One region of the Micromonospora chalcea genome, then DNA from elsewhere that is predicted to be linked to it. Evidence: predicted binding sites of a transcription regulator. Region 1 holds the regulator's gene; the other holds the start of a gene.
What was found. Region 1 encodes HrcA, which represses chaperone genes, less so after heat shock. Its sites were predicted from a motif close to GGTTNGCACNCTCNNNNNGAGNGTGCNAACC; they were not measured.
Positions count from the first base shown of each region.

Region 2: a site for HrcA is predicted at 1,662-1,692, ahead of groES (co-chaperone GroES). Genes of this name have one in related genera too.

Region 1 is NZ_CP118233.1:3,359,473-3,365,385, forward strand. Features, by position in the region: gene PVK74_RS14490 (serine hydrolase domain-containing protein) at 1-242, opposite strand, end outside; gene PVK74_RS14495 (histidine triad nucleotide-binding protein) at 239-583, opposite strand; gene PVK74_RS14500 (SDR family NAD(P)-dependent oxidoreductase) at 677-1,438, shown strand; gene PVK74_RS14505 (16S rRNA (uracil(1498)-N(3))-methyltransferase) at 1,454-2,188, opposite strand; gene dnaJ (molecular chaperone DnaJ) at 2,190-3,335, opposite strand; gene hrcA (heat-inducible transcriptional repressor HrcA) at 3,409-4,431, opposite strand; gene PVK74_RS14520 (DUF4870 domain-containing protein) at 4,665-5,309, shown strand; gene hemW (radical SAM family heme chaperone HemW) at 5,349-5,913, opposite strand, start outside.
Region 2 is NZ_CP118233.1:3,970,223-3,976,135, forward strand. Features, by position in the region: gene groL (chaperonin GroEL) at 1-1,144, opposite strand, end outside; gene groES (co-chaperone GroES) at 1,215-1,529, opposite strand; gene PVK74_RS17330 (THUMP-like domain-containing protein) at 1,786-3,018, shown strand; gene ybaK (Cys-tRNA(Pro) deacylase) at 3,073-3,552, shown strand; gene PVK74_RS17340 (sugar ABC transporter substrate-binding protein) at 3,757-4,860, shown strand; gene PVK74_RS17345 (ATP-binding cassette domain-containing protein) at 4,924-5,736, shown strand; gene PVK74_RS17350 (sugar ABC transporter permease) at 5,733-5,913, shown strand, end outside.

The sequences.
Region 1 (5,913 bases):
TCCAGGTCGAGCAGGCCGTCGTCGCGGCACTGCATGACGAGTGCCGCGGTGAACGTCTTGGTGACCGAGCCGATCCGGAACACCGTCTCCGGCCCCAGCGGGGTGTCGTTGCCGGTGTCGCCCACGGCGCAGGTCCAGAGCGGCCGGTCGGCGCGGTGCAGGGCGGCCGACACCGCCGGGATCCGCCCGGTGGCCTGCGCCTGGCGCACCATCCGGCCGAGCCGGTCGGACACGTCGGTCATCGGCAGAGCATCGGGCCGAGCGGCGCGCCGCCGAGCAGGTGGGCGTGCACGTGGAAGACCTCCTGGCCGCCGTACGGGCCGGTGTTGAACATCAGCCGGAACCCGTCCACGGTCAGGCCCTCCTCCTCGGCCACCACGGCGGCGGTCTGGAGCACCTCCCCGGCCAGTTCGGGCGCGCCCTGGGCCAGCGTGGCCACGTCGGCGTAGTGCTCCTTCGGGATCACCAGCACGTGCGTGGGCGCCTTCGGGTCGATGTCCCGGAAGGCCAGGGTGGTGGCGGTCTCGCGGACGATGGTGGCGGGAATCTCCCCGGCGACGATCCGGCAGAAGAGGCAGTCCATCGCAGCAGTGTAAGGAAGGGCCCCCGCTTAACGCCTCCGGCATGGGAAGGGGCCCTTCTTAACACCCCGGGCCGGTGCGGCAGGATGGCCGCCATGGCGGGACGGGCGGTGCTGGTGACGGGGGCCTCGCGGGGCATCGGGCGGGCGGTGGCGCGAGCGTTCGCCGCAGGTGGGGACCGGGTGGCGATCCACCACCGGGACTCCGCCGAGCTGGCGGAACGGCTGCGCGCCGAGCTGCCCGGCGACGGGCACGTGGTGGTGCGCGCCGACCTGGCCGACCCCGACGCGGTACGCGCCATGGTGGACGAGGCGGCCCAGCGGCTCGGTGGCCTCGACGTGCTGGTGAACAACGCCGGTGTGTTCGGGCCGGCCGATCCCCCGCACCCGGTCTTCGAGAGCAGCTACGAGCAGTGGCGGGCGCGGTGGCGGGAGGTGCTCGACACCAACCTGGTCGGCGCGGCGAACGCGGCCTGGTGCGCCGCGCAGCACATGCGCGACAGTGGGGGCCGGATCGTCAACGTCTCGTCCCGGGGCGCGTTCCGGGGCGAGCCGGCCAACCCGGCGTACGGGGCCAGCAAGGCCGGGATGAACGCGATGGCCCAGTCGCTGGCGGTGGCCCTGGCGCCGTACGGCATCGGGGTGGCCTGCGTGGCGCCCGGCTTCGTCGAGACGGACATGACCAACGAGCACCTGAAGGCAGAGCGGGGCGAGGCGGTACGCGCGCAGTCCCCGTTCCACCGGGTGGCGCGTCCGGAGGAGATCGCGGCGGCGGTGCACTGGCTGGCGAGCCCCGAGGCCGAGTGGGCGGCGGGAACGATCATCGACCTGAACGGCGCTTCCTACCTCCGCTCCTGACCCACCCCTCCCCCGCTACCAGTGGGTCAGGCGGGTGGCCAGGACTGTCAGGGCGGCCACGCCCGCTGTGGACGTACGCAGCACCGACGGGCCCAGGCGGACCGTGCGGGCGCCCGCCTCGGCGAACGTGGCCAGCTCGTGGTCGGCGATGCCGCCTTCTGGGCCGACCACCAGGACGATCTCCCCGGCCGTCGGCAGGTCGACTGTGGTCAGCCGGTCCTGCGCGCCCTCGTGCAGCACGAACGCGGCAGCCGCGCCGGCGATCCGGCGGGCCACCGTGGCGGTGGACTCGTCCGGGGCGCCGGCCACCACCGGCAGCCACGGGCGGCGGGCCTGCTTGGCCGCCTCCCGGGCGGTGGCCACCCACTTCTGCCGGGCCCGTACGCCCCGGTCGCCGCGCCACTGCGCCACCGAGCGGGACGCCGCCCACGGCACGATCTCGTCCACCCCGACCTCGGTCATCGCCTGCACGGCGAGTTCACCCCGGTCACCCTTGGCGATGCCCTGCACCACGACGAGCCGCGGGACGGGCGCGTCCGCGTACCCCCGGCTGGTGACGCGCAGGTCGAGCGTGCCCCGGCCGACGGCGGTGACCACCGCGGCGGCGGTGCCGCCCCGGCCGTCGGCGAGCAGCAGCTCCTCACCGGCCCGCAGCCGCTGCACGGTGGCCGCGTGGTGGCCCTCCGGGCCGTCCAGCGTCAGCGTGTCACCGGTGGGCAGCGCCTCGACCAGGAACAGCGGGGCGGACACCTCAGGCGTGCCCGTTGAAGGCGTCGCGCATCCGGGAGAAGAAGCCGCCCTGCTTGGTCAGCTCGGCGACCTCCTCGCCGCGGGTCTTGGCGAAGTCGCGCAGCATCCGCTCCTGGTCGGCGTCGAGCTTGGTCGGGGTACGCACGTCCAGGTGCACGTAGAGGTCACCCCGGCCGGTGCCGCGCAGGTGCGGTACGCCCCGGGCGCGCAGCCGCAGCGTGCTGCCGGGCTGGGTGCCGGGCTTGACGTCGACGGTCTCCTCGCTGTCCAGCGTCTTGATGGTCAGCCGGGTGCCGAGCGCGGCGGCGGTCATCGGCACCGTCACCCGGCAGTGCAGGTCGTCGCCCTTGCGGGAGTAGACGTCGTGCGGCCGCTCGTGGATCTCCACGTAGAGGTCGCCGGCGGTGCCGCCGCCCGGGCCGACCTCGCCCTGCTGGGCCAGGCGGATCCGCATGCCGTCCTCGACGCCGGCCGGGATCTTGACGGTCAGCGAGCGGCGGGTACGCACCCGGCCCTCACCGGCGCAGGTCGGGCAGGCATGCGGGATGGTGGTGCCGTAGCCCTGGCAGACGGTGCACGGCCGGGCGGAGACCACCTGGCCGAGGAACGTGCGCTGCACCGACTGCACCTCGCCCCGGCCGGCGCACGCCTCGCAGGTGGCCAGGTGGGTGCCGGCGGCGGTGCCGGCGCCGGAGCAGGTGGTGCAGAGCACCGCGGTGTCGACGGTGATCGGCGCCTCGACGCCGAACGCGGTCTCGTTGAGGTCCAGTTCCAGGCGCAGGATCGCGTCCGCGCCGGGCCGGGTGCGCGGCCGGGGTCCCCGGCTGCCGCCCGCCGCGCCGCCGAAGAACGCGTCCATGATGTCCTGGAAACCGACGAACGGACCGGCGCCGCCGGGCCCGCCCGGGCCGCCCATGCCACCGCCGCCGGGGGCGAGCGGGTCGCCGCCGAGGTCGACGATCTGCCGTTTCCGGTCGTCCGAGAGGACCTCGTACGCGGCGTTGATGTCCTTGAACTTCTCCTGGGCCTCCGGGTCCGGATTGACGTCCGGGTGGTACTGCCGCGCCAGCTTGCGGTAGGCGCGCTTGATCTCGTCGTCGGAGGCTTCCCGGCTCACGCCGAGAATGCCGTAGTAGTCCCTGGCCACTGCGTTAGGTGTCCTCATGTTCGTCTCGCGTCGCTCCGGTCGTCGGCCGCAACCGGCCGTCGGCCCTGACTGGTCAGTTCTGGGCCAGCAGTTCGCCCACGTAGCGTGCCACGGCCCTCACCATGGCGATATTGCCGGGGTAGTCCATCCGGGTCGGCCCGAGCACGCCGAGCCCACCGACGATGGTGCTGCCCGGTCCGTAGCCGGTGCTGACCACCGAGGCGGCCCGCAGGTTGTCGAACTCGTTCTCGTCGCCGATCAGCACGCGGGTGGTGCTCGGCTCGGTCTCGCCGATCAGTTTGAGCAGCACTACCTCTTCTTCGAGCGCCTCCAGGATCGGCCGCAGCGAGCCCTGGAAGTCGAGCAGGCCGCCCCGGGTGAGGTTGGCCTGGCCGGCCAGCGCGAGGCGCTCCTCGTGCCGTTCCACGAGTGTCTCCAGCAGCACCGTGGACAGCGTGGTCATGGCCGGGCGCAGGTGCGGCGCGGACTCGTCCACCAGGGCCTGCACCAGCGGCGGCGTCTCGGAGAGCTGGCTGCCGACGAGCTTCTCGTTCACCAGCCGGCGCAGGTCGGTCACGTCGTCGGCGGGAACCGGGGCGGGCAGCTCGACGAGCCGCTGCTCGACCCGGCCGGTGTCGGCGATCATGACGACCATCAGCCGGGTGGTGGAGATCGGCACGAGTTCCAGGTGACGCACCTTGGACCGGGCCAGGCTCGGGTACTGCACCACGGCGACCTGCCGGGTGAGCTGGGCGAGCAGCCGGACCGTGCGGTGCACCACGTCGTCCAGGTCGACCGCGCCGACCAGGAAGCGCTCGATGGCGCGGCGCTCGGCGGGGCTGAGCGGCTTGACCCGGGAGAGCCGGTCCACGAAGAGGCGGTAGCCGCGGTCGGTGGGCACCCGGCCGGCGCTGGTGTGCGGCTGCCGGATGTAGCCCTCCTCCTCCAGCACCGCCATGTCGTTGCGCACCGTCGCCGGGGAGACGCCGAGCTGGTGCCGCTCGACCAGGGCCTTGCTGCCCACCGGCTCCTGCGTGGCGACGTAGTCCTCGACGATCGCGCGCAGCACGGCGAGTTTGCGGTCGTCGAGACCCATGTCCCCACCTCCTGACACACCTCGGCCGGGCCGGCACGCGGCATCCGCCGGGCGGCTGGCACTCGACTGTAGCGAGTGCCAGTCTACGTCGGCACCCCCACCGACGCGATGATCGCCTGACGGACCTGCGGTGCGGCCCACCACACCACGCGGCACGCCAGGGCCGAACAGCCGGTCACGCTCGGTCTGTGTCGCCCTGGTGCGACTTGCCCGCTGGCCCTACCGTGACCTCCATGACTGAACCTCCTCGCCCTCCCGGAGCAGGGGACTCCGGCCCCCAGCCCGACCCGTCGGCGCCCTACGGCTCCGGCGAGCCGCCCACCGCTCCACTGTCCGGCGCGCCGGGCGCGGGCGGGTATCCCCCGCCCGGTGACTATCCGCCCCCGGGCGGCTACCCGCCCCCCGGTGCCCAGCCTCCGCCGGGCGGCTACCCGCCCCCTGGTGGTTACCCCCCGCCGGCCGGCGCGCCGGGCTACGGCGCCGGTGGCGGCTATCCCGGCGGTGGCGGCTACGGCCCGGCCGGGTACGCCAACAACGACGAGAAGACCTGGGCCCTGGTGGCGCACTTCGGTGGCGCCGCGGGCGTCATCATCGGTGGCGGTCTGCTCGGCTGGGTCGCCCCGCTGATCGCGATGATGACCCGCGGCCAGCAGTCGCCGACCGTACGCGCCCACGCGGTCGCGGCGCTGAACTTCCAGATCACCTGGACCATCGCCAGCGTCCTCGCCTGGGTGATCACGGTCATCACCTGCGGGATCCTGTTCTTCGTCCCGATGCTGGTCTGGCTGGTGCCGCTGATCTTCGGGATCATCGGCGGGGTCAAGGCCAACGAGGGTATGCTCTACCGCTACCCGATGACCTACAACTTCGTGAAGTGACACCGCCGGCCGGCCGAGGGGGCGGCCGGCCGGCGCCGGTCACGGCAGCAGGTCGCGTACCACCGCGTCGGCCAGCAGCCGTCCGCGCAGCGTCAGCACCACAAGCCCCCGCGCGTACGCCCCGGCGTCGAGCAGCCCGGCGTCCCGGGCCCGCTCGGCGCCCGCCCGGCCGGGCTCGTCCAGCACGTCCAGCGGCAGCCCGGAGGCGAGCCGCACCCGCAGCATCACGTCCTCCATGTGCTGCTCGTCCGCGCTGAGCACCTCCCGGGCCAGTGCCGGCGAGGCGCCCTCGGCCAGCCGCGCCGCGTACGCGCTCGGGTGCTTGACGTTCCACCAGCGCACGCCGCCGACGTGGCTGTGCGCCCCCGGGCCCAGGCCCCACCAGTCGGCGCCGGTCCAGTAGAGCAGGTTGTGCCGGCACGCCGCCGCCGCCGAGCGGGCCCAGTTCGACACCTCGTACCAGGAGAAGCCGGCCGCGCCGAGCGCCGCCTCCGCGGCCAGGTAGCGGTCCGCCGCCACGTCGTCGGAGGGGTACGGCAGCTCGCCCCGGCGCATCCGCGCGGCCAGCCGGGTGCCGTCCTCCACGATCAGGGCGTACGCGCTG
Region 2 (5,913 bases), 610 kb from region 1:
CCGCGCCGACCTTGATCACGGCGATGCCGCCGGAGAGCTTCGCCAGCCGCTCGGCCAGCTTCTCCCGGTCCCACTCCGAGTCGGAGGCCTCGATCTCCTTGCGGATCTGGGCGACCCGGTCGGCGACCTCGGAGGCCTGCCCGCCACCGTCGACGACAGTGGTGTTCTCCTTGTCGACCACGACGCGGCGGGCGGTGCCGAGCACCTCCAGGCCGACCTGGTCGAGCTTGTAGCCCAGCTCCGGGGCGACCAGCTCGGCGCCGGTCAGGATCGCCATGTCCTGGAGCATCGCCTTGCGGCGGTCGCCGAAGCCGGGGGCCTTGACCGCGCAGACCTTGACGGTCTTGCGCAGCGCGTTGACCACGAGCGTCGACAGGGCCTGGCCCTCGACGTCCTCGGCGACGATGAGCAGCGGCTTGTTGTTCTGGAGAACCTTCTCCAGCAGCGGCAGCAGCTCCTCGATCGCCGAGATCTTCTGGGTGGTGATCAGGATGTACGGGTCCTCCAGGACCGCCTCCTGCGCCTCCAGGTCGGTGACGAAGTTCGGCGAGATGAAGCCCTTGTCGAACTGCAGACCCTCGGTCACCTCCAGCTCGGTGACGAGCGCGGAGCCCTCCTCGACGGTGATGACGCCGTCGCGGCCGACCTTCTCCATCGCCTCGGCGATCAGCTCGCCGATCGCGGCGTCCTGCGCGGAGACGGTCGCGACGTGCGCGATCGACTCCTTGCCGGCGACCTCGACGGCCTTGCCGAGCAGCGCCTCGGAGACCTTGGCGGCCGCCGCGTCGATGCCCCGCTTCAGGCCGGTCGGGTTGGCGCCGGCGGCCACGTTGCGCAGGCCCTCGCGGACCATGGCCTGGGCCAGCACGGTGGCGGTGGTGGTCCCGTCGCCGGCGACGTCGTTGGTCTTGGTCGCCACCTCCTTGACCAGCTGCGCGCCGAGGTTCTCGTACGGGTTGGTGAGCTCGATCTCCTTGGCGATGGTCACGCCGTCGTTGGTGATCGTGGGCGCACCGAACTTCTTGTCCAGGACGACGTTGCGCCCGCGCGGGCCGAGGGTGACCTTGACCGCGTCCGCGAGGGCGTTGACACCGTGCTCGAGCAGGTGCCGGGCGTCGTCCGAGAAGCTGAGGATCTTCGCCATCAGTATCCCTTCGAAGCGACGTTGCCCCGGCCCGGCGAGCCGGACCGGGGCAACGACACTGATCGGTTGCTTACTTCTCGATGACCGCGAGGACGTCGCGGGCGGAGAGCACCAGGTACTCCTCGCCGGCGTACTTGACCTCGGTGCCGCCGTACTTCGAGTAGAGGACGGTGTCGCCGACCTTCACGTCGATCGGCACGCGGTTGCCCTTGTCGTCGATCCGGCCCGGGCCGACAGCGAGGACGGTGCCCTCCTGCGGCTTCTCCTTGGCGGTGTCGGGGATCACGATGCCCGAGGCGGTGGTGGTCTCGGCCTCGTTCGCCTGGACCACGATGCGGTCCTCGAGCGGCTTGATCGCAACCTTGGTCGCGGTAGTCACGGGCATACCCTCCCGGGTACTTGGTGTCGTTGCCGGCCGGCGTGCCGACCAGCGTCAATCTGCCACATGCCACCGGGCGGGGCCGTCGTCGCGGGTGCCGGTCCGCCTGGCGCTCAACCCCCGGGCACGAGGCTCGGGCGTTGGCACCCTCAGGGTGAGAGTGCTAATCGCAGGTTATTCCTCGGCTAGCACTCCGTCAAGGAGAGTGCCAACGCGCGTCGCCCTCCGTGTCGCGCCGGAACCGGCCCGGGAGAATGGGCGCGTGGATCTCGACCTGCTCGCCGTGCTGCGTACCCCCGAGGGGTCGGCGGCGCTCGCCGCGGCCGGGCGGGTGGCCGGCGGCGACCCGCTGGCGGCGGCGGCCGCGCTGCGCTCGGCCGGGATTCCGGGCGACCTCGCCGCCGCCGCGCTGACCCAGGCCGAGCTGCGCCGCCGGGCAGCAGGCAAGTTCGGCGCGGCGGCGGCCGGGATGTTCCTCACCCGGCCCGGGCTGGAGCAGGCCACCCGCGGGGTGGTCGCCGGCCGCCGGGCCGCACGGCTGCGCGCCGCGGGCGTGACCACGCTGGCCGACCTGGGTTGCGGCCTGGGCGCCGACGCGCTCACCGCCGCCCGCGCCGGCATCCGGGTGTACGCGGTGGAGGCCGACCCGCTGACCGCCGCGATGGCCGCCGCGAACGCCGAGGCGGCCGGGCTCGCCGATCTGGTGACAGTCGAGTGCGGCGACGCCACGGAGTTCGACGTGAGCCGCGTCGAAGGCGCGTTCTGCGATCCGGCGCGGCGGCGGGCCGGCACCGGGCGGCGCGTCTTCGACCCGAACTCCTACTCCCCGCCGTGGGACTTCGTCACCGGTCTCGCCGCGCGGGTGCCGCGCACAGTGGTGAAGGTCGCGCCGGGGCTGGACCACGCGCTGATCCCGGCGGGCGCCGAGGCGGAGTGGGTGAGCGTGGACGGCGACCTGGTCGAGGCCGCGCTCTGGTGCGGCGAGCTGGCCGAGGTCCCCCGCCGCGCCACCCTGCTGCGCGAGAAGGAAGGGCCCCTTCTTAACGCCTCCGGTAGTAAAAGGGTCCCTTCCTATCACCTCACCGGCACGGGCGCGCAGGAAGCGGAGGTGGGGCCGGTCCGGCGCTTCCTCTACGACCCGGACCCGGCGGTCGTCCGCGCGCACCTGGTCGCCGAGTTGGCCGCCGACCTCGACGCCACGCTCGCCGACCCGTCGATCGCCTACCTGTACGCCGACGAGGCCCGGCCCACCCCGTTCGCCCGCTGTCTGGAGATCACCGACGTGCTGCCGTTCTCGCTGAAGCGGCTGCGCGCCCTGCTGCGGGAGCGCCGGGTCGGCCGGGTGGAGATCCGCAAGCGCGGGTCGGCGCTGGAGCCGGAAAAGCTGCGCCGTGACCTGCGGCTGTCCGGCGAGGCGGCGGCCGACCTGGTGCTGACCCGGGTGGCGGGCGACCCCACGGTGCTCGTGTGCCGGCCGGTTCCGGTCGGCGGCTGACCCGGCTCACGTTTCCAGCTCGCGGTGTCGCGGCGCGCGGGTTAGCTTGAGCCCGTGGCGGGCCCTGGCACTCCGGCGATCGCGTTGCTGAGCAAGCGGAAGATCGCCCACAGCATCCACCCGTACGACGTCTCGCCGGACGCGCCGAACTACGGCGCGCTCGTGGCCGCGGCGCTCGGGGTGGCACCGGACCGGGTGTTCAAGTCGCTGGTCACCGAGGTCGACGGCGGGCTGACCGTGGCGGTGGTGCCGGTGACCGGCGAGCTGGACCTGAAGGCGCTGGCCGCCGCGGTGGGCGGCAAGCGCGCGGTGATGGCGGACCGGGCGGTGGCCGAGCGGGCGACCGGGTACGTGCGGGGCGGCATCAGTCCGCTCGGCCAACGTAAGCGGCTACCGACAGTCGTCGACTCCTCGGCGCTGGCGCACCCGACCGTGTACGTGTCGGCGGGCCGCCGGGGATTGCAGGTGCAGCTCACGCCGACGGATCTGGTGGCGCTCACCGGGGCGGCCACGGCATCGATCGCCGCTGCCTGAGCGGGCTCGTGACGGTACGTGTGGGAGCGTTCCCGGAGCACGCTCTCCCGGCGGTGTCCCGCGGGTGACAACCGCGTTGCTGAATTGTTACCGCCGCCAACAAACTTCTGACCTCGGCAGTCTTGCGGCGCATGGGAGGCGGGGAATACGTTGCCGGACACAACAAAACATCACCACTCCCCCACCTCCGAAAGGACCCTGCACATGCGCAAGGGCTTCCTCACCTTCGCGGCCGTCGGTCTCCTCGCGACCGGCAGCATGGCCGCCTGCGGTGACAACGGCGGTTCTTCCGACGAGGCCGGCGGCTCCAACGCCAAGAAGCCGAAGATCGGCGTGATCCTGCCGGACAGCAAGTCCTCCGCCCGCTGGGAGGGCGCGGACCGCAAGTACCTCAAGGCGGCGTTCGACGCGGCCGGCGTCGACTCCGACATCCAGAACGCGCAGAACGACAAGACCGCGTTCCAGACCATCGCCGACCAGATGATCACCAGCGGCGTCAACGTCCTGATGATCGTCAACCTGGACTCCGGCACCGGCAAGGCCGTGCTCGACAAGGCCAAGTCGCAGGGCGTCGCGACCATCGACTACGACCGGCTGACCCTGGGCGGCTCCGCCCAGTACTACGTCAGCTTCGACAACGAGGCGGTCGGCAAGCTCCAGGGCGAAGGCCTGAGCAAGTGCCTGACCGACAAGGGCGTCAAGAACCCGTCGATCGCGTACCTCAACGGCTCGCCGACCGACAACAACGCCACCCTGTTCAAGAACGGGTACGACTCGGTGCTCAAGCCGAAGTTCGACTCGAAGGAGTACACCAAGGTCGCCGACGACCCGGTGCCGGCCTGGGACAACGCGCAGGCCGCCACGATCTTCGAGCAGCAGATGACCAAGGCCGGCGGCAAGATCGACGGCGTGCTCGCCGCCAACGACGGTCTCGGCAACGCGGCCATCTCGGTGCTGAAGAAGAACAAGCTCAACGGCAAGGTCCCGGTGACCGGTCAGGACGCCACCAAGGAGGGCCTGCAGAACATCCTCGCCGGTGACCAGTGCATGACCGTCTACAAGGCGGTCAAGAAGGAGGCGGACGCCGCCGCCGAGCTGGCCATCGCGCTCGCCAAGGGTGAGCGGAAGGACACTGGCCAGACGGTCAAGGACCCGGAGGGCAACCGGGACGTGCCGGCCGTGCTGCTGGAGCCCAAGGCCATCTTCAAGGACAACGTCAAGGACGTCGTGGCCGACGGCTACGTCACCAAGGAAGAACTCTGCACCGGTGCCTTCGCGAAGCTCTGCACCGACGCCGGCGTGAGCTGACCCACCCGCCTCAGGCGGCGCCGGACGGGATCCGAGACCTCCCTCCGCCCAAAGGAGAACCCCGTGTCCGCAACCCCCCTGCTGGAGCTACGCGGGATCGACAAGAGCTTCGGTCCCGTCCAGGTGCTGCGCGACGTCGCCTTCGCCGCGCACCCCGGCGAGGTGACCGCGCTCGTCGGTGACAACGGCGCCGGCAAGTCGACCCTGGTCAAGTGCATCAGCGGCATCCACCCCACCGACGCCGGCGAGTTCCTCTTCGACGGCCGGCCGGTGACCATCAACAGCCCCCGGGACGCCGCCGCGCTCGGGATCGAGGTCGTCTACCAGGATCTCGCGCTCTGCGACAACCTCGACATCGTGCAGAACATGTTCCTCGGCCGGGAGAAGCGCAGCGGCATCGTGCTCGACGAGCCGACCATGGAGCAGATGGCCGCCGAGACGCTCGCCGGCCTGAGCGTGCGCACCGTGAAGTCGTTGCGCCAGCACGTGGCCAGCCTCTCCGGCGGCCAGCGGCAGACCGTCGCCATCGCCAAGGCCGTGCTCTGGAACAGCCGGCTGGTCATCCTGGACGAGCCGACCGCCGCGCTCGGCGTCGCGCAGACCGCCCAGGTGCTGGAGCTGGTGCGCCGGCTGGCCGACAACGGCCTGGCCGTGGTGCTCATCTCGCACAACATGAACGACGTCTTCGCCGTCTCCGACCGGATCGCCGCGCTCTACCTCGGCCAGATGGTCGCCCAGGTGAAGACCACCGACATCACCCACTCGCAGGTGGTCGAGCTGATCACCGCCGGCCGATCCGGCGGCCTCGGCCTCACCGGCGAGCCGGGCGGCAACGGCGCCGCGCCCGCCGACACCACCCCAGGAGCCATCCGATGACCGCCATCGTCGTGAAGAAGGAAGGCCCGGCCGGCGTCGCGCCGACACCGACCCTGAACAGCCACGTGAACAACTACTGGCGCCGGGTACGCGGCGGCGACATCGGCGCGCTCCCCGCGGTGGTCATGCTCGTGGCGCTGGCGGTGGGCTTCTCGATCGCCCGCCCGTCGTTCTTCA